Regions from separate parts of the Streptococcus halotolerans genome, predicted to be linked through region 2. Evidence: predicted binding sites of a transcription regulator. Region 2 holds the regulator's gene; the other holds the start of a gene.
What was found. The regulator NrdR, encoded in region 2, represses ribonucleotide reductase genes. The targets are predictions, from matches to a motif close to ACACNATATATNGTGT.
Positions count from the first base shown of each region.

Region 1: the regulator NrdR is predicted to act here: its motif matches at 5,527-5,542, upstream of nrdH (glutaredoxin-like protein NrdH).

Region 1 is NZ_CP014835.1:170,225-181,250, forward strand. It holds gene A2G56_RS00725 (APC family permease) at 1-23, shown strand, start outside; gene A2G56_RS00730 (hypothetical protein) at 35-220, shown strand; gene A2G56_RS00735 (cation transporter) at 259-1,161, opposite strand; gene nrdF (class 1b ribonucleoside-diphosphate reductase subunit beta) at 1,306-2,271, opposite strand; gene nrdE (class 1b ribonucleoside-diphosphate reductase subunit alpha) at 2,661-4,823, opposite strand; gene A2G56_RS00750 (class Ib ribonucleoside-diphosphate reductase assembly flavoprotein NrdI) at 4,906-5,157, opposite strand; gene nrdH (glutaredoxin-like protein NrdH) at 5,194-5,418, opposite strand; gene A2G56_RS00760 (phosphocarrier protein HPr) at 5,810-6,073, shown strand; gene ptsP (phosphoenolpyruvate--protein phosphotransferase) at 6,078-7,802, shown strand; gene A2G56_RS00770 (NADP-dependent glyceraldehyde-3-phosphate dehydrogenase) at 7,953-9,380, shown strand; gene A2G56_RS00775 (polysaccharide deacetylase family protein) at 9,475-10,776, shown strand; gene A2G56_RS00780 (DEAD/DEAH box helicase) at 10,825-11,026, opposite strand, start outside.
Region 2 is NZ_CP014835.1:2,041,968-2,052,993, reverse strand. It holds gene A2G56_RS09400 (pilus expression-regulating Snf2 family helicase) at 1-1,499, opposite strand, end outside; gene A2G56_RS09395 (ISL3 family transposase) at 1,779-3,038, shown strand; gene A2G56_RS09390 (hypothetical protein) at 3,199-3,744, opposite strand; gene der (ribosome biogenesis GTPase Der) at 3,787-5,097, opposite strand; gene dnaI (primosomal protein DnaI) at 5,158-6,060, opposite strand; gene A2G56_RS09375 (replication initiation and membrane attachment family protein) at 6,063-7,235, opposite strand; gene nrdR (transcriptional regulator NrdR) at 7,235-7,708, opposite strand; gene A2G56_RS09365 (sensor histidine kinase) at 8,416-9,873, opposite strand; gene A2G56_RS09360 (response regulator transcription factor) at 9,917-10,606, opposite strand; gene A2G56_RS09355 (DUF177 domain-containing protein) at 10,848-11,026, opposite strand, start outside.

The DNA.
Region 1 (11,026 bases), 310 kb from region 2:
CGACAATTAACAATGACAAATAAGAGGTATCCATATGGTTAAAAAAATGACTATCGTTTCCATTATTTTTATGTCAGTGGCTACCATTGCCCATCTGGTGATGTCTATAATCGCTTTTCAAAATGGTGCTAGTCTCAGTAAAAATATTCTAAATGGCATTTTAATGATCGTCTTTGTTAGTATTATCAAAACCTTATTGGAACTTAGAAAAACAAAATAACCAAGTAGAGTTATGCTCTCTACTTGGTTTTTTCATGTCTAAAAGGCAAATTCGATCGTTACGAATTCAAAAGAATGTTGCAAATCTTCGAGGATCAGTGGTTTGAGATTTACAGAATGTGAGATGAGATTTAAATCAGTTGGGTCAATGATGTGCACGCGAATATTGATATGAGTCCCTTGTTTATAAATAGAGATATCCAGGCCGTGATATTGCTTATTAAAATGTGTCTGGAAAATATCATGGATCAGAGGCACAATTTGCTTATTTCGTATTGGTGATTGTGTGAATTCTTTAAAAGAATCCGTTAAAACAGCTAAGGGTTCTTTATAGGAAAAAATAACCAGAATTAGGGTGATGAAAAAATCTGCTGTATAGTGGAGAAAGCCAAGTTTGCTTTCTATCGGGATGACCGTAAGAAGTAAAATGGCGATACCGACACCCGCAGATATAAGACCATCGATAAAATTACCTTTACTTTCTGCTGCAATAATAGTAGACAAATTATTGATTTGATGATTTTTCTGACGATTATAAAATCCTAAACCAAAGCAAAGAATAACCATTGTAATCGTGTAAGGAAGAACCAGATTTGTCTCAACCACATCCCCTTTTCCGTGGATAAAATAAGCATAAGCTGCAGCACTGGTTTCTAGCAGAGTGATAATCAGCAACATAAAGGTAGCGATAGATTTTAAAATACCGTATAGTGGTTCTAAGAAATACATTCCATTTGGGAAAGTTGTCGTTTTACGGTGACTATTACTAGAAATAAAAACGGCAGCCAAAGTTGATATAAATGCAATTAAGGAGAAAACACCGTCTAAAAGAAGAGCATTTAAATCAGTTACAATATAGATAATAAGTCCAGAAAGTCCAATAATAAAATTTCCGATTGTAGATACAATAAGTGATTGCCTCTCAACTTGTTTTTGAGTCATAGTTGCTCCTTGAAAAGAATGTCTTAGTTTTAGTATAACAATTTTTAGAAGTTGCTTCAAATGCAAATGAAATCGTCAGATAGTTATTAGATTCAAAAAAACCAAGCCCGGAAGCTTGGTTTCTAGCTGAAATAGAGAAGATTGTTAAAGTCCCATATTATAATCATCATCTTGCATAGCTTCAACGCTACCAAGGAGATAACCATTACCAACCTGACTAAAGAAGTCATGGTTAGAAGTTCCGGTTGAAATACCGTTCATAACGATGGGGTTGACGTCATTTGCAGTATCTGGGAAGAGGGGATCTTGACCTAAGTTCATGAGGGCCTTGTTAGCGTTATAGCGAAGGAAGGTCATCACTTCCTCAGTCCAGCCAACATTGTCATAAAGTGTTTGGGTGTATAATTCCTCGTTCTCATAGAGGCTGTATAGTAAATCGTACATCCATTCGCGAAATTCTTCTTGTTTGTCTTCTGGTAATTCGTTGAAACCTAATTGGAATTTATACCCAATATAAGTTCCATGAACAGATTCATCACGGATAATTAATTTAATAATTTCAGCGACGTTAGCTAGTTTATTATTACCAAGATAATAAAGTGGGGTGAAGAAACCAGAGTAGAATAAGAAGGTTTCTAGGAAGGTAGAAGCTACTTTTTTCTGAAGAGCATCACCATTCTTGTAGATTTCATTGATAATTTCAGCTTTACGTTGGAGATAAGGATTGGTATTGGTCCATTCAAAGATATCTTCAATCTCTTTTTTAGTATTTAAAGTCGAAAAGATCGAAGAATAAGATTTCGCATGGACAGATTCCATAAACTGGATATTATTGAGGACAGCTTCTTCGTGAGGCGTGCGAACATCTGCACGAATAGCTTCGACGCCGGTTTCAGATTGAAGGGTGTCAAGAAGCGTTAGACCACCAAAAACTTTACCGACAAGATCTTTTTCTTCGGCAGAAAGTTTACGCCAATCGTCTAAGTCATTAGACAAAGGAATGCGGGTATCGAGCCAGAATTGTTCCGTTAACTTCTCCCAAGTAGACTTATCGATAACATCTTCGATTTCATTCCAGTTGATCGCTTCATAATAAGTAAAATGTGACATGGAGACTCCTTAAAAACAGAAATAGTAAAAAACTTACGCTTATAGTTTAACATAAACAAGCAGCCAACTTCAAAATAAGCTGGCTGAATGTCGGATAGAGTGGCGGTAATGCTAGATAGGCTTCAAAGATATAGGTTAGTAATATGGCTCATTGTCCTAAATGACGAAAAGAGTCATTCGATATCAAGGACTTGTTAAGACGGTAAGGCATTGACCTTTTGATCCTATTATTGGCATATCATTTGATGAGTTACTAGCAGAAACTACTAAGATAGGTTATACCAAGATGAAATCCCTTCTATCCATTAGCTAGAAAAGACTTGGTTGCAGAAAGAGATAATCCATAATGATGGGTATTGTTCTCTTGTGCTTTAATAATAGGTATATCCTTAAATCACGCAGCTTTCACATTGGTTAGCACCAACTTCATCGCCATCATCTGTGTAGGTACGAACATAATAGATGGATTTAATGCCTTTGTTGAAGGCGTAGTTACGTAGGATGGATAAATCACGTGTTGTTTGTTTAGTGTCGCTACCTTTCCATTCATAGAGACCAATTGGAATGTCGCTTCGCATGAAGAGTGTCAATGACAAGCCTTGATCAACGTGCTCAGTAGCAGCAGCATAAACATCGATAACTTTACGCATATTCATATCATAGGCTGATTTGTAGTAGGGAATAGTGTCTGTTGAAAGTCCTGCAGCTGGGTAATAGATTTTTCCAATTTTCTTCTCTTGGCGTTCTTCAACGCGTTGCGTAATAGGATGGATCGAAGCAGAGACATCATTGATGTAAGAGATAGAACCGTTAGGAGCAACAGCTAAGCGGTTTTGGTGGTAAAGCCCATCTGCCATAACTGCCTGACGAAGAGCTTCCCAATCTTCAGCTTGAGGAATGAAGTGGTCTTTGAAGAGCTCTTTAACCAAATCTGATTTCGGTACAAACTGGCCAGTCACATACTTGTCAAAATAGCTACCATCAGCGTATTTTGACTTGTCAAATCCAACAAAACTGGTTTGGCGTTCACGCGCAATTTCATTGGATGCGACCAGTGTCCAGTAGTTGAGTAACATAAAGTAAATATCAGTGAACTCGATTGACTCTGGGCTTCCATATTCAATGTGTTTCTGAGCAAGGAAAGAGTGAAGTCCCATCGCTCCCAGTCCAAAAGTATGGGCTTGATCATTACCATTTTTAATAGACGGGACAGCCTCGATATTTGACGAATCGGTAACAAAGGTTAGTGCACGCGTCATGGCCTTGATAGAGCGACCAAAATCAGGCGAAGTCATCATGTTAACGACGTTGGTTGAGCCAAGGTTACATGAGATATCAGTTCCCATTGAAAGGTAATTTTGCCCGTCATCGATGAGACTTGGTCTTTGCACTTGAAGAATCTCTGAACACAAGTTTGACATGATGATTTTACCATCGATAGGATTAGAACGATTGGCAGTGTCAACATTAACAATATAGGGATAACCAGACTCTTGTTGCAATTTGGAAATCTCTGTTTCTAAATCACGAGCTTTTATTTTTGTTTTCTCTATATTGGGATTGGCTACCAGTTCATCGTATTTTTCAGTGATATCGATGTAGTTGAAAGGGATGCCGTATTCTTTTTCGACACTATATGGGCTAAAGAGGTACATGTCTTCATTTTTGCGAGCCAATTCGTAGAATTTATCAGGAACTGTTACGCCAAGTGAGAGGGTTTTAACACGTACTTTTTCATCAGCGTTTTCTTTCTTAGTAGAAAGAAAAGCAATGATATCTGGGTGGAAAACATTGAGATAAACCACACCGGCACCTTGACGTTGTCCTAATTGATTAGAATATGAGAAACTATCTTCAAATAATTTCATCACTGGAACAACGCCAGAAGCAGCTCCGGCAAAGCCTTTGATAGGTGCACCAGCTTCACGAAGGTTGGAAAGAGAAATGCCAACACCGCCACCGATACGTGACAGTTGGAGAGCTGAGTTGATGGAACGACCGATTGAGTTCATATCGTCAGTAACTTGAATCAAGAAACAAGATACCAACTCACCACGTCGGCTACGTCCAGCATTGAGGAAAGAAGGTGTAGCAGGCTGGTAGCGTTGGTTAATCATCTCTTTAGCTAAATCACGCGCTAGTTCCTCGTCTCCATCAGCGAAGTAGAGGGCATTAAACATCACACGATCTACCATGCTTTCAAGGTATGACTCACCATCATTTGTTTTGAGAGCGTATTGTTGATGGAATTTATAGGCAGCCATAAATGACTTGAATTGGAAGCCTTCGTTTTCTAATTCTTGCGCTAATGATTCGATAAAGGCTTGGCTATATTTTTGGATAAAACCTGTTTCGATGTAGTCGTTTTCAATGAGATAATTGATCTTTTCTGTAACGGAAGAAAAGGACATCATGTTAGGTTTGACATTTTCTTCAAAGAAAGCAGCGAGAGCTTCTTTATCCTTATGTAAAGGAATTTGTCCATCAACGGGACGGTTAATTTCATTATTTAAACGGAAATAAGTAACATTTCCTAAATCTTTAAGACTCATTTGATAAGATTCCTTTTACTATATTAGTGTCAATTGACGTGCCACTAAATTCTAATTTATAAAGTAGCGGTAGGTGATATGTTTATGATAATTCCCTAGCTTCTCGACAAAAATCAGAACCGAAATTTCGATTGCCAATGCTAATAATGCCGTGGCGATAGGCTGAATTGTCCTCAATAAAGTCTTCGACATAATCAACGTTATCATTGTATGTAGGGATGATTAAAACAAATTTATCATGACACTGGGGTGGTTGCCCATGTGCGGTTAAGAGCACTTTATCATCCTGGGCAATATCAAGTTTGTCGATGAATCTGGCCGTCTGACCAGTCAAAGTGTGAAAAGCAACTTTCAATGGGATAACCTAATGCTAAATGATTTCTTTAAGTTTAGCGGGCTGGAATCCAGAGAAAACAATATCACCAGCTTGAATGACTGGAGCCGATGCAAACCCTAAACTTTTAACATATTCGATGTGTTCAGGTTCTTCGTCAATATTGATCTCTTTGAAAGAAACGCCTTCTTTTTCTAAGAATTTTTTAGTCATTTTACATTGCATACAATTATTTTTTGAAAAAATAGTAATATTACTCATTTAATAACTCTCCTTTTTAAGTACCACAATAGCATACCCAAAAATGATATAAATTGCAATAGATTGCTATCAACAAAACACAAAATATAGTTATACATTTTTGTTATACCCCAATATATTGTGTTTTATTGAAAATGCGAAGAAAACAGACGAAGACAGTATTCTGGCCGATAGTTACCTAAAAGTAGCTGATGATTTCTTTCTATAGCGTTTGAAAAAGCTATCCTTGTCTTTTGAGGTTGATAATGTAAGTAGGTGGAAAGCAACTTGTAAATTTTTTCAATCAAGATTATAAAATCTTGAAAAAAAAAATAGCTTATGATATAATTGGAAATTGTAAGGGTTATCATGGATGACTCAAAAATTAAAAAGAGAAAAAAGGAGAACCATCATGGCTTCTAAAGATTTTCACATTGTAGCAGAAACAGGTATTCACGCTCGTCCAGCAACTTTGCTCGTTCAAACAGCTAGCAAATTCGCTTCAGACATTACTCTTGACTACAAAGGTAAAGCAGTAAACCTTAAATCAATCATGGGTGTTATGAGTCTTGGTGTTGGTCAAGGTGCTGACGTGACTATTTCTGCAGAAGGTGCAGATGCTGATGACGCTCTTGCTGCAATCGAAGAAACAATGACAAAAGAAGGATTGGCATAAGAAAATGACAGAAATGCTTAAAGGAATTGCAGCATCTGATGGTGTTGCTGTTGCTAAAGCATACTTATTGGTTCAACCGGATTTGTCATTTGAGACTGTTTCAGTTTCAGATACAGATGCAGAAGAAGCTCGTCTGGATGCAGCTCTAGCGGCGTCTCAAGACGAGCTTTCTGTTATCCGTGAAAAAGCCGTAGGTACGCTTGGTGAAGAAGCAGCATCCGTTTTTGATGCTCATTTAATGGTTCTTGCTGACCCAGAAATGATTGGTCAGATTAAAGAAACAATTCGCGCAAAACAAGTTAACGCAGAAGCTGGTTTGAAAGAAGTTACTGACATGTTCGTAACGCTTTTTGAAGGTATGGAAGATAACCCGTACATGCAAGAGCGTGCAGCTGATATTCGTGACGTTGCAAAACGTGTCTTGGCTCACCTCCTTGGTGTGAAGCTCCCAAACCCAGCAACGATTAGTGAAGAGTCAATTGTTATTGCTCATGACTTGACCCCTTCAGATACCGCTCAACTTGATAAGAGTTTTGTTAAAGCTTTCGTAACTAATATCGGTGGTCGTACAAGTCACTCAGCTATCATGGCTCGTACTCTTGAGATTGGTGCTGTTCTTGGAACTAACAACATTACCGAACTTGTCAAAGATGGCGATATTTTAGCTGTTAATGGTATTACTGGTGAGGTTATTATTAACCCAACACAAGATCAAATTGCCGAATTTGTCGAAGCTGGTAAGGCTTATGCTGCACAGAAAGCTGAATGGGCTCTTCTTAAAAATGCGCAAACGGTCACAGCTGATGGCAAACATTTCGAATTAGCTGCTAATATTGGTACACCAAAAGATGTTGAAGGTGTTAACGATAATGGTGCCGAAGCGGTAGGACTCTACCGTACTGAGTTCTTGTACATGGATTCTCAAGACTTCCCTACAGAAGATGAGCAATATGAAGCATACAAGGCTGTACTAGAAGGTATGGACGGTAAGCCAGTTGTGGTTCGTACAATGGATATTGGTGGTGACAAGGAACTTCCTTACTTTGATCTTCCAGACGAAATGAACCCATTCCTTGGTTTCCGTGCGCTTCGTATCTCAATTTCTGAAACTGGTGATCAAATGTTCCGTACGCAGATCCGCGCTCTTCTTCGCGCATCTGTACATGGTCAATTGCGCATCATGTTCCCAATGGTTGCTTTACTGAAAGAATTCCGTGCAGCAAAAGCAGTCTTTGATGAAGAAAAAGCTAACTTGCTCTCTGAAGGTGTAGCAGTAGCAGATGATATCCAAGTAGGTATCATGATTGAGATCCCAGCAGCAGCTATGCTTGCTGATCAATTTGCTAAAGAAGTTGACTTCTTCTCAATTGGTACAAATGACCTTATCCAATACACTATGGCAGCAGACCGTATGAATGAACAAGTTTCATACCTCTACCAACCATATAACCCATCAATCCTCCGCTTGATTAACAATGTTATCAAGGCAGCTCATGCTGAAGGTAAATGGGCAGGTATGTGTGGTGAGATGGCTGGTGATCAACAGGCTGTACCACTCCTTGTCGGAATGGGTCTAGATGAGTTCTCAATGTCAGCAACATCAGTACTTCGGACACGTAGTCTGATGAAATCACTTGATTCAGCTAAAATGCAAGAGTATGCTCACCGTGCTCTTACAGAATGCTCAACTGCTGAAGAAGTTCTTGAACTTCAAAAAGAATATCTATAATTAAGGACTAAGAAGAGGGAAACCTCTTTTTAGTTTGTTTAAACTATTCAATAAAACACGAAAGTTCTAGTACGTTAGGTATCAAATAATTGTATTCCCTAGATAAAGTGTTAAAATAGAAAACATACTAAGTGTGAAGGAGGCAAGGATTTGTCTAAACAATATAAAAACCTTGTCAATGGAGAGTGGAAGCTTTCTGACAATGAAATTAAAATTTACGCTCCAGCAACAGGAGAAGAACTAGGTTCTGTTCCAGCTATGAGTCAAGAAGAAGTAGACTATGTGTATGAAACTGCAAAAGCTGCGCAACCAGCTTGGCGTGCACTTTCATACGTGGAACGTGCAGCTTATCTCCACAAAGTAGCAGATATTCTTGAGCGTGATGCAGAGAAAATCGGTGAAGTTCTGTCGAAAGAAATTGCTAAAGGTTACAAAGCAGCGGTTAGTGAAGTAACTCGTACTGCTGATATTGTTCGTTATGCAGCTGAAGAAGGTGTTCGCATGCAAGGTGAAGTCTTAGAAGGCGGTAGCTTTGATGCAGCAAGTAAGAAAAAAATAGCGATGGTACGTCGCGAACCTCTTGGTTTAGTACTGGCTATCTCACCTTTTAACTATCCTATTAATTTGGCTGGTTCGAAGATTGCTCCCGCGTTGATTTCAGGGAATGTTGTTGCCCTTAAACCACCAACGCAAGGGTCAATATCTGGTCTTGTCTTGGCTGAAGTGTTCGCTGAAGCTGGCATTCCAGCAGGTGTCTTTAGTACCATTACAGGTCGCGGTTCAGTTATCGGTGACTACATTGTAGAACATGAAGCCGTCAACTTTATCAACTTTACAGGATCAACAGCAGTTGGTGAACGGATTGGTAAAATGGCTGGTATGCGCCCAATTATGCTCGAACTCGGCGGTAAAGACTCAGCTATCGTCCTTGAAGATGCTGACCTTGAGATTGCTGCTAAAAATATCGTAGACGGTGCCTTTGGTTATTCGGGGCAACGTTGTACAGCAGTGAAACGTGTTCTGGTTATGGATAGTGTCGCTGATCAGCTAGTTGATATTATTCGTGAAAAAGTTCTTAAATTGACAGTTGGTAGTCCTGAAGAAAATGCAGACATCACATCGCTTATCGATACTGCTGCTGCTGACTTTGTTGAGGGCCTTGTAAACGATGCTGTTGAGAAAGGGGCTGATGCCAAGACTGACATCATTCGTGAAGGAAATCTTATTTGTCCAATTCTTTTTGATAAAGTGACAACTGATATGAAATTGGCTTGGGAAGAGCCATTTGGTCCAGTCCTCCCAGTTATTCGCGTGTCTTCTGTTGAAGAAGCTATCGACATTTCAAATAAGTCTGAATACGGTCTTCAAGCTTCTGTCTTTACAAATGACTTCCCGCTTGCTTTCTCAATTGCAGAACAACTTGAAGTGGGTACAGTGCATATCAATAACAAAACACAACGTGGTACAGATAACTTCCCATTCTTGGGAGCTAAAAAATCTGGTGCGGGTACGCAAGGGGTTAAATACTCTATTGAAGCCATGACAACTCTAAAATCTGTTGTTTTTGATATCAAATAATAGCGAAAGGTCGTTCTAATCATTAGAGCGGCTTTTTAAATTTTTCTTGTTTTTTTTAATGTCACTCTTTATAATGGAAGAAAGGAGATTAAGAATGAAGAAAATTGTACTAGTACTTGGATTTGTTGCTGCTGTGCTTTCATTGGTATGGTTTATGGGGAAATCGTTTTATGTTCAGCAGCGACAAGAGAAAATCATGACATTTGTCGAAGATTTTCAAAAAGAAATTAATCGCGAGATTCCAATCTCAAATGGTCAAGAAGTATGGCGTCATAAAGAGTCTTGGATCTATTTTAATACTGGCGGTGAGGGAAGCTATGTGCAGAAGAAACTAGAAGAATTCATGCCAGAAAAGAACCAATTAGGACAATATGACAATCATGACATTAATCATCTCCACTTACTTTATCCTAAAAAAGTGGCATCAGATTTAGAGCATGTTTCTGAATTACAATTAAAGAAATCGTCTTACAAAATTGATTGGTTTGATATTAAAAAGGAAAAAAAGACAAACTTAAAGTCACTTTATTTTAAAGATGGGGCTTATAAAGATCCCTTTACGCTAAATGATTTGATTAAAGATAAAGCTGCCTTTCGAAAAGTAATCGAGACCACAGCCCAAGATAAGTCGTGGTCGCAAGACAGAAAAGAGACTATTTTAAAACCCTTTGAGAGTGATGATTGGTCGGAGATTCCATTTTCTTATAAAAAAGATCAGTTAGTCTTAACAAAAGATCTTAGCCTACCTATCAATCGTTTTTTAGATTCTGTTCAGGGAAAATACCTTAAAGGGGACGCCTTAAAAACTTATCAAGCTTACGTCGCTAAAAATCGCCAAAATCTTAAGAGAGTCGCTTTGACTTTTGATGATGGTCCTAACCCAGCGACAACGCCCAAAGTTGTTGATATTTTGAAGCGATATAATGCTAAAGCGACCTTCTTCACTATTGGTCAAAAGATAGCAGGACAGGAAGAATTACTGAAAAAAATGGTTGATCAAGGAAATGAAATTGGTAACCATACATGGACTCATCCTAATTTGACAACTTTGTCTGGTGAAGCGGTCAAACAAGAAATTAATGATACAAATGCAGCTATTGAGAAGGCTATTAAGCAAAAGCCAACTCTAATGCGTCCGCCATATGGTGCAACCAATACCATGGTTCAGTCTGCTGCGGGGATGAAAGAAGTTATGTGGACGGTTGATACCTTAGACTGGCAGAGCCATTCCACACCTGCCATAATGAAAAAGGTACAGGAGCAGTTAAAACCTGGAGGTATTATTTTGATGCACGACATTCATCAAACTTCGGTTGATGCCTTACCATCAGTTTTAGAATACCTTAAATCACAAGGCTATGAAGTTGTCACAGTCAGTGAATTGAATGGTTATTAATAATTGGAAATGTACTCAAAAATAGCAGTCAGGCCAAAGGCCTAGCTGCTATTTTTTTAAGGTTAAAGACTGATTTTTGAGTTGTAATTCTTGGACAGAAGCCATTCTTTTGAGTTTTTTTAAATCTTCTTTGTGAGTAACAAGCGAGATAACCTGCCCTTCTTTACCCATGCGTCCAGTACGTCCAGCCCTGTGAGTATAAGTGTCACGATCACGAGGGATATCAAAATTAATAACGGTTTCAAGGTTG
Region 2 (11,026 bases):
TAGGTCTGATTATCAAAGAGGGCTTGAAGAGCTCGATCGACATCCTCTTCACCTAATTGTGTGAAATCAAAAGACACATCCAAAAGACCGCCCTTACGTTCTACTCTAACCTTAGGACGCTCTACCACTCTCATAGCTTCCAAACGGTCTGAAAGATTAATAGCCCCCAATTGGCGAAACTGAGGTAGACTGATTTGAAAGAATGGAACCAAATCGTGACTCGATAAAAGCAGCTTCTCACCTCTTAGATCAAAACCAAAACCTTCTGTTTCAATCAGTTGAAACAGATCAGCTTCCTTCTTGTAATGGACAGCAAAAGGCAGGTCTTTGAGTTGGGCTCTCGTCGTAACCTCAGTCTCCTTAAACTGCAGGGTTGTTTGCAAGGCAAGACGATTGTCATCATGCCAATCAAAAGCAAAAAGCACTTTAAAATCTCTTTGCTGGAAAGTTTTAGGAGCTTTGACCTTACCGATAAGCTCAAAATCTAAGAGACTAGCCGCCAGTTTGTCTTGATCATCCAAATCAAAATGCAGATGCTTTACTAAATCCTCAGCAATAGGCAAGGTTTTTAAAGCACTAACTAACTTCTGTTGTTTGCGGTCCAGATAATAAAAATGTCCACTAACAAAGAGATATTGATGATCAAAATAAGCCTGATGGCTTTTCTCCTTGACTTTAAGTTCGATGACCTTTTGATGCACCTCAACCTCAAATTCAAACAGATGATGCTCTGGCTGAAGGTAAGTGACATCAATACTATGATAGGTTTTTAAACCAACTTCTAAACTAAAATAGTCTAGCTGGTTTAAGAGGAGCAATCCTTCTTCAAAGAAACCTGACGGAACTAGAAGATGCCGATTATGATTAGGAAATAAAAAGGCTAAGTCTTGTTGAGACGTATCTGGTGTCAGGCGCCACAAAAATTCAATGAGTTGTTGACTGGCGTCGTCAAATTGACCAAATGATAATGGTTCATAGTAGTTTTTTCCAATTTGATAAAAGGATTCTTTTTTAACGATGTTGAGAAAACTTTTGATATCACGGATAACATAACTTCTTTGATCAGGTAGTCGACGAATTCGAAGTGTCCACCAGATATCATTAGAATACGGGCTTTGCTGACCCTCAGCACCGAGGCTAAAAGCTGTCTCAGTATTGTCGTTCATTTGAAGTGTGTCTAAAAATAAACTGCCAAATGACTGCCTTTCAGTAACTTCTTCGGCTACATCTGTTCCTTCTTCCAGTTCTTCTACTAATTCTCTGCCTTGCGTATCATTTTTCAAAAAATGTTCAACCGCTGCCAAATGCTCACAATAAGCTTTTTCACGGAAAAAAGCGCATTGACAGACAACTTCCTCATCATTTAATGAATATTGGATAGCAATTCCATCAACGCTGGCCTGCAACAAGGTCCCTTTTTGAGAAATAATCGAAATCACACCCGCTTCATAAAGAGCAATGCCTTGATTACGGATACGACCTGGAATTAATTTTGCCATAAATGTTTCACCCTCTCATGCCAATTAACATTAAGTTGCTCATTTGATATGGATTCTTTAGCTAAGGCTGGCATTATCTATCCCTTTATTATAACAAAAAGGCTAGCATTTGGCTTATGATAATGACTGTTAAGGCTGTTGAAGGCAAAAGAAAAGGCTCTATAATTTCTGTAGTGGGTAAATTCTTCTCGGAGATTATGGAGTCTTTTTGAATATAGCAAAAAAGTCCCATATGACTTATAATGAAAAGCGACTAAACCACTCATTAGAAAGACTCATATGGAACAACTAGATTATATCAAAGATTCGCTCGACATTAAAGACCCTAACATCACTTTTGAAAAGACATTTGACAAGTTCTTCACTCACAGAGAGTATCATGCCAAGTTAGATTATGATCCCCCTCAATGCTCTGTTTGTCAAGGAAAAATGACAAAGTACGATTTCCAAAAGCCTTGCAAAATTCCCTATCTGGAAATGGCGGGTTGTAAAGTACTGATTCGTCTCAAAAAGCGTCGCTTCAAATGTCAAGCGTGTGGGAAAATGGCTGTTGCTAAGACCTCTCTGGTCAGAGAAAATCACCAGATTCCCAACATCATTAACCACAAAATCACCGACAAACTCATGAGTCGTGAGGCAATGACAAAAATCTCTGAAGACCTGTCTGTCTCTGTGTCAACCGTCTATCGGCAGCTCAACCGCTTTGAGTGCAAGACCGATTTAACCTGGTTACCCGAGAACATGTCCTGGGATGAGTATGCTTTTAAGAAGGGAAAGATGAGCTTTATTGCCCAAGATTTCGATGCTAACAAGATTATCGCTATCCTTGATGGTCGGACGCAAGCTGTCATCAGAAATCATTTTTTGCGGTATTCTCACAAGGTGCGCAGTCGTGTTAAAGTCATCACCATGGATATGTTTAGTCCCTACTATGACATCGCTAAGACACTGTTTCCTAAGGCGAAGATTGTTCTCGATAGGTTCCACATTATTCAACATTTATCTCGCGCTATGAACCGTCTCCGTATCCAAATCATGAACCAATTTGAGCGTCAATCTCACGAATATAAGGCCTTGAAACGTTACTGGAAACTCATCCAACAAGATAGTCGTAACCTAAACGATAAACGGTTTTATCGTCCAACTTTTCGCATGCACTTGACCAATCAAGAGATTGTGCAACGTCTTTTGAGCTACTCTGATGAGCTACGTCACCACTATGAACTCTTCCAATGCCTTCTCTTTCATTTCCAAGAAAAGCAGGAGAAACACTTCTTTGAACTCATTTCTGATACCATCAAACAAGTCCATCCCATCTTCAAGACCGTCTTATCAACCTTTCTAAAAGACAAGGAAAAGATTATCAACGCCCTGAAACTACCTTATTCCAATGCCAAACTAGAGGCGACCAACAACCTTATTAAAGTCATTAAGCGAAATGCTTTTGGCTTTAGGAACTTCGAAAACTTCAAAAAACGGATTTATCTTGCTTTGAATACAACAAAAGAGAAGACCAAACTGGTCCTCTCTCGGTGTTAACTATAAGTCAACCCACTACAGTTGACAAAGAGCCAAAGAAAAGACCTCTAAGGTCCTTTCAGCTAAAAGTGGCAGCTTCTTAACCATTTGCCTCGCTGCTAAAGCAGATTCTCACAATACCATCGTAAATGACAGGACAAAAGGTCCCAAACAGGGCTTACTAACTGTCTAGGATATCATCGTGACTTCCCCAAATCACTAACTCTCGGAGGGCTTTCGTCAACTCTTCTTTTTGTTTTCTTGTCATCTTTTTCATTTTAGCATTATGCCCATCAACAGTCCCAACGTGTATGCGAACCTCACCGGCTTCATTAATCGCTACTAAGAAAGGAACTGAAACATTTTCTTGTTTGACTTGGTCCTGATAAAAGCTTTTAAGCGTTTGACTGTCTTTTTGACTGTATTGTTTGTCATGAATATCCACAGCAAATGCGGTCGTCTCTTCCTCTTTTAAGACGCGCTCTAAGACTGGGACTAACTCCTGACACCAAGGACATTCTGGAAAACCATAATAATATATCCCAGCTTGCCTAGAGGTCATTTTCGACAATGTTTCACTACCATCCGCAGCTATCAGTGACTCAGTGTTAGTGGCGTCATCAAGAGACTGCTTTTGTTGCACAATAGGTGGAGCTACTAGATGATACATGAGATATATCAGACCAAGTCCTAATACAAAAATCCCGACTAAAGATAGTTTTTTCATAATCTTCCTAAAAAGCGACCTAGGCCGCTTCTTTCTATATCATTAGCTACGTTTACGTGTTATAAGTTGAATAGGCGTTCCTTCAAATCCAAAGGCTGCACGAATTTGATTTTCCAAGAAACGTAGATAAGAGAAGTGCATCAACTCTTCTTCGTTGACAAAAATAACGAAAGTTGGTGGTTTAACGGCTACCTGTGTTCCATAGAAAATCTTGAGACGTTTTCCTTTATCAGTTGGCGTTGGATTGATGGCAATAGCATCCATGATAACGTCATTAAGCACAGCTGATGGGATACGACGATTTTGACTTTCACTGATCTGTTTTACCATTTCAGGTAATTTGTAAAGGCGTTGTTTCGTCTGCGCTGAAACAAAGATAATTGGTGCATAGCTTAAGAACTGGAAGTTATCTCTAACATCTGCTTCCCATTGACTGACCGTATGGTTATCTTTTTTGATGGTATCCCATTTATTCACAACGATAATAATCCCCTTACCAGCCTCATGAGCAAAACCAGCAATACGCTTATCATAATCACGAATGCCTTCTTCAGCATTGATAACCATTAAAACAACATCTGAGCGGTCAATCGCACGCATCGAACGCATGACAGAATATTTCTCGGTATTTTCGTAAATCTTACCTGATTTACGCATACCAGCAGTATCAATCATGGTGTATTCTTGACCTTCGCTGTCTGTAAAATTGGTATCAATCGCATCACGAGTCGTTCCTGCAACTGGACTAGCAATCACGCGTTCTTCACCTAAAATAGCATTGATCAGACTTGATTTCCCGACATTAGGACGGCCAATCAAACTAAATTTGATAATATCTGGATTGTCTTCCTCATGTTCAGTCGGAAGATTTTCCACAATAGCATCCAAAACATCACCCGTACCAATACCGTGAACAGATGAGACAGGATAAGGATCGCCCAAGCCAAGTGTGTAGAAATCATAGATTTCCGCACGCATTTCAGGGTTATCGACCTTATTAACAGCTAGAATAACTGGTTTATTTGTTTTGTAAAGGATGCGCGCAACATATTCATCCGCATCGGTTACACCTTCTTTAGCTGATACGACGAACACAATAACATCGGCTTCCGTCATGGCAATGTCAGCTTGGTGTTTGATTTGCTCCATGAAAGGAGCATCCACATCATCAATACCACCGGTATCAATCAAAGAGAATTGGCGATTAAGCCACTCTGCGCTAGTATAAATACGATCACGTGTTACACCTTCTACATCTTCCACAATGGAAATGCGTTCTCCAGCAACACGATTAAATAACGTCGATTTCCCAACATTGGGACGTCCGACAATAGCAACTGTTGGTAAGGACATAATGTCTCCTTATCTTATTTTTAAAATGATTTTCAAAATGCTAAAAGATAAGACCGGGGCTTATCTTCTATTTTCACCCTGCAAGTGGGTTTCTCTAGCCAAAAAGCGGATGCGTTCCATAACACGCTTAGCTTGCCACGTCTCATCGCCATTTCGACCGTTGGCTAATTTACGCTCCAAATCCGCAAAATTATAATTTGAGGTAAAGAAAGTTGGTAAATTTTCCTGCATCCGATACTGCAGAATAACTTGTAAAACTTCATCACGTATCCAAGATGAGGTTTGTTCCGCACCAATATCATCTAACACTAAGATTTCACTGGTTTTAACAGCATCAATTTCCTCTTTAACAGAATCTGTTTTGATAGCATTTTTGATATCGATGGTAAAACTTGGGTAATGAAGAATAGTTGTTACGGCGTTTCTTTTCTCTGACAGTTCGTGCGCTAGTGCTGCCATAAAAAAGGATTTCCCAACACCCATATCACCGTAGAGATAGAGGCCCTTTTGATCTGGACTGGGATACTGGCTAATAAAATCAACCAAACTTTCATACACGTCCAAACGCTTGACATCATCTAGTAAAACATCATCAAAAGAAATGGTTTTATAGGATTTTGGCAGACTAACCAAAGTAATCCGATTCTCAATCGCCTTCTGCGCTTGAGCTTCTTTCAATGCCTTGGTTTCCAAATAAGTCACGTCAGCGTAGCCTTCATTCATGGTTAGAATGGGTTCGTAACCTTTAGCAATATAACTGTCTTCCTGATCTTGAAACTTACGGCGTTCATTGATAAATTGATTGAACTTAGGTAAACTGCGCTTGATTTCGTCTTGGGTCAAACCATGTTGGTTGATAAAGGTCACCACATCTGGATCCGATAAGATTAACTGGGCCATCTGGTTTGCATCGAAATGCCTAGAATGTCCCGATTTGTTTAAAGTGTGTCCTACTTTTTCCATGATCAGTCCTTTCTAAGACGTTCTAAGGCTTTTCGCCTTGCTTCCTCTAACCGTTTTTGATCCTCATCAGACGTCTGATTTTGATAGTCTTGGTTACTCCATTCTGGAACATTGGGTTTTGCTTGTTTAGGCGATCCTGCTTGAGTGCTTTTTACTGATTTATTTGAAAACTCTCGCATTTTTAAAACAGCTGTCTCAGCTTTATTAATCTCTTGAAAAGCAAAATCATTGGCTATCTTCATGGCGTATTTTTTATTCACATTGGCTGAATTGGTTTTCATGATGGTATAGAGCACGATGACGTTAATAACCTCATCCAAAAACCCCATCTTAGCCAACTCTAAGAGTAACTGTCTTTCATCCGCAACAATCGAAGCCTTGCGTGTTTTCTTGATTTTAGCTAAAAAAACATCTGCTCGATCGCGTTGAGCTTCCTTAACAATAACGGCCTCTTGTGACGTCAGTTGTCCTGCTTTAGGAGAATCCATCTTAGCCTGCTCTTTTTTCGCTTTCATTCGTGGCAAGGAAATCGTTAAATTAACAGCCGTTTCTTTAGCAAGCAAGTAAGTATCATGCCAAGTCATTTTATATTTCTCAGCTATACGATACAAACCGATAACATCCGTTTCTTCTTGAGCAAAAGATAAGCCATCACGCTTCATCAAATTCTTAAAAGCATCCAAATCAAAAGCCCCTTTGGAACTACTAGTTTTTTGAATGAGAGCTACTTGGCCCTGATCATCAAACACGTCAGAAAAGTTTTTAGACAAATTCTGCGCATTCTCTGGCAAAACAGCTGCCAACTCCTTAACAGCAACCTCTCCAATCTTTTGGGTAAGCAATTGTCGATAAAGAGGCACGTTTAAAAAATCGTCACTAGATAAAGGGGCCTTAAGCTTGATAAAATAAACATCTCTCTGTTGATAAAAAGCCACAAGCTCCATAGCCGTTAAAGTTGCTAAAGCTGTCTCAAAGGCTGCCATTCCCATTAAAGTATGATTTAGAATCTCTGAGAACTTGTGTTTCTTAGTCCCATCATCCTTAAAGGTTATCAAATAATGATAAACACTAAAGGCGTTCTGACCGATAATCGGGTAATAACAAGCCATCAAGGCTTGCGATGCCCCATCAACCAGATTACCTTTTACAAATGAAAATGTATCAATCGGTCTCATTAACTACCCTTTTTCCCACGAACACGATTGGTAATTTGCTGCAGCAATTCTTCAATTTCATCAACATCCTTAAAGCTGCGATAAACCGAAGCAAAACGCACATAGGTGATTTCATCGAGTTCTGCCAACTCATCCATAACCATATTACCAATGATTGTACTTGGAACCTCATTTTCATAGTTGCTACGAATAGCCTGTTCGATACGACGAATAACGTTTTCGATGTCTTCACTAGAAACTGGACGCTTCTGGGCACTCATAATGATGCCATGTAAAATCTTATCCTTTGAGAAAGCTTCCCTGGTTCCATCCTTCTTAACCACTAAGAGCGGTAATTCTTCGACACGTTCAAATGTTGTGAAACGATTATGGCAATGATCGCATTCTCGCCGTCTTCTGATAGTTGTCCCTTCTTCGGCTTGACGACTATCGACAACACTTGATTTTGTAGTATGGCATTTTGGACAACGCACAACAATCACCCCAATCTTTCTTAAAATGGTTACTGGTAAAACTGAATTAAGATTCCAGGCAAATACCAACTTAAAATCAGCTTTTTAATACTTTATTATAGCATATTTTCAACCAGAAATAAACTGAACAAGAACTGTCGCACGCCTCACGTATGAAAAAGAGTTTTCCGAATGATTGTACCGTTGACAATCGATCATTTCAGGGATTTCCTCTACTAAAATTGACAAAAAATAACACCTATCGGTTATCGCTGAAAGACCTGAATGTTGACATGCAAAAAATGTTATACTTTTCGAAAATCAAAAGCAGCCGTAACTGACTTGATTTGATGGATTTCAGCCCTAGCTACATGAGTGTCGTCCAGACTTCTTTTGTTTTTCATTGACTATTATGGACTATTATGTTTTCGCTAAAAACCGTTCATACGTTTGTCCTGACAAGTATCCATTACCCTTCTGAGAAAATACACAGAGGCATTTTCCAATACCAAACATTTGCAAACCATTATGATGTAATCAACACATCATCATGATTCATTCCTTAGTGGTCATTGTAAGTCTTCTTCATACATTTGTTGTAACAACCATCACCTACTTCAATACAACTCTCACCTAGTCAGTTTAGACAAAAAAACTCAAAAAAGTCGTTACTACTGTTGAAAATAGTAACGACTCACGTCATCTTATCTGAGTTATTGAATATACCATTATCCTTCAAAAAACTCTGGCGATGGCTCCCCCAACGGTATGGCAATGGTAAAAGTTGTTTGAACATTGACCTCGCTTTCAACACTCAAACGACAATCATAGGCATCACAAATTTGCTTAAGAATGGATAAACCAATCCCCAATCCAGCCCTTGTTCCTTCACGGTTACGTGACTTATCTGTCCGATAAAACCGTTCAAAAATATTTTGCAAATCTTCTTTTGCAATTCCTTCGCCGTGGTCTTTAACCGTAACCAAGGCATAACCCTCCTCCTTATCCAAAGATAATTCAATTAAACCGCCATGTGGTGAATACTTTATGGCATTATCAATCAAAATCGTCAAAACCTGTTCGAAATGGTTCTTGGCAATTTTGGCATAAACATCATCGGCATTCACATAAAGAGCAAATTGAAAATCTGGTCTTAGGATTTCAAAATTATACAAGGATACTTGCATAGAAGATTCTAAACGGCTCACTTCTTTAGTTTTTTCGGACAGATTACCTTGTAGACGAATCAAATCAAGCATATCACTAATCATAAGATTCATGCGATGGGCTTCGTGACGACTGGCTTCTAAACTTTCTTCTAAAATTTCTGGATCATTTTTTCCCCAGCGACTAAGCATATCCAAGTGGCCTTTAATGACCGCCACTGGCGTTCTCAATTCATGGCTAACATCACTAATAAACTGTTGTTGTAGTTTGTTTTGTTCAGCGATACGGGCCATCATAGCATTAAACATGTGAGATAGCTCCTCTATCTCATCACCACTGTTAATCTCAGCTCGTACATCCAAGTCAGTAGGATCACCCTCGATACGACGCATAATACGGCGCAAACTGTAGATAGGTTTCAAGAAGACCTCAATACTAAAGCGCATAATGACCAAAACAATAATAATCGTTCCTACTTCCAAGAAAAGTAAGACAATAATCAAACGATTCTTCAAAGCATAATAGAATTCAAGATTATGGAATAACTTAGCATAGCCGATCACTTTTGTCTGCGACTTATTGTAAATAGGAACGCTAATCGTGAACCCTCTATCTTGATCGATCCGCTCTGACCGAAGCTTATTAAGGGGACCTAGAGTGAGATAGTCCACTTTTGTACTAGTCGTAAACAGCAATTCTTTTTTAGTGTTGTAAAGGTAGGCGATTTGGTTTGAGTACAAGAGACGTGAAACAGAGTTATTCCCTGCAATAGCCATCCCTTCCGTTAACACTTTTTCAGAGCCCGCCGTATCAAGCGTCTGAGTTGTCTGCAAATAGACAATTAAGTTATCCTTGTTTAAAGGCTCATCGATGTCAGAAACATGTCTTTGGACCAAATTTGCAGTTGTTCTAATCGTTTTTTCTTCCTGCTTAATCAATAAGTCATTTGAAAATAACAGAACCAAAATCGTAAATGTGGTCAAAATGAGAAAAAACAGCCCCATTGTGACTAGGACCATTTTTCTACCTAAAGGCATTCGATGTAGTTTTTGAAAAAAACGTTTATTTTTCACGAATGACATACCCCATACCACGAACCGTTTGAATGTACGATTCCTTACCAGGGACATCAATTTTGCCACGGAGGTAACGAATATACACGTCAACAACATTAGTTTCAACAGCTTCATCGTATTTCCAGACGAGATTCAATAATTCTTCGCGTGTCATAACACGGTTCATATTGGACATCAAGGCTGACAACAGATCAAATTCACGCTTCGTCAACGGTACAGTTTCGTCACCACGGACAGCTGAACGATTTTGAGGATCTAATTTAAGATCTCGGTAGCTTGCTCCACTCGAAGTGGTTCGCTTGCTTTCTTCGATCTCTTGGCGACGGAACGCTGCACGAACACGGGCCAACAATTCTTCAATTGCGAATGGTTTAATAATATAATCATCTGCACCACGATCCAACCCTGAAACGATATCCATGACAGAATCTCTTGCTGTCATCATAATGATATAGGTTGATTTTTCTTGCTGCAAACGACGTGTAACTTCAAAGCCGTCCATTTCTGGTAGCATCAAATCCAAAAGAATCAAATCAAATTCTTTTTCAAGTGCAGTTTCTAAACCAGCACGGCCATTGTTTTCAACAGTTACAGAATAACCTTCATGTTGTAATTCTAAAGAAACGAAGCGTGAAAGATTTTTTTCATCTTCTATAATCAAAATGTGTTTCGTCATTTTACCACCTTTGTTATTTCATTCAAAGTTTATATTATTATAATAATTAGATTTTACATACTGAAACAGCTCAAACAAATGATCAGCAAGCGATTATAGCAGCGGTTACATAATCGGTTACTCATTTTTATTAAACTATCATCAGCAAGCGTCGTTTCAATAATTCCCAGATATTTAATCATACCATGTTTAGCAAAAGATTACAAATTAAAGTTATATGTCAAAATGATGTCAATTTGATTTATTCCTCGTCAAACAAGCCTGAAAGCGACGCGAATGGATTATTTTCTTGTTTTTCTTCTTCCTTCATGGCCTGATATTGCTCTTCTGTCAACACAACCCAATCATTGCCTTCTGGCATTGTTTCAGACGCTTCTTCTTCTTTTGTTAAAACTTTTAATGGAATGTTTAACAAAATAT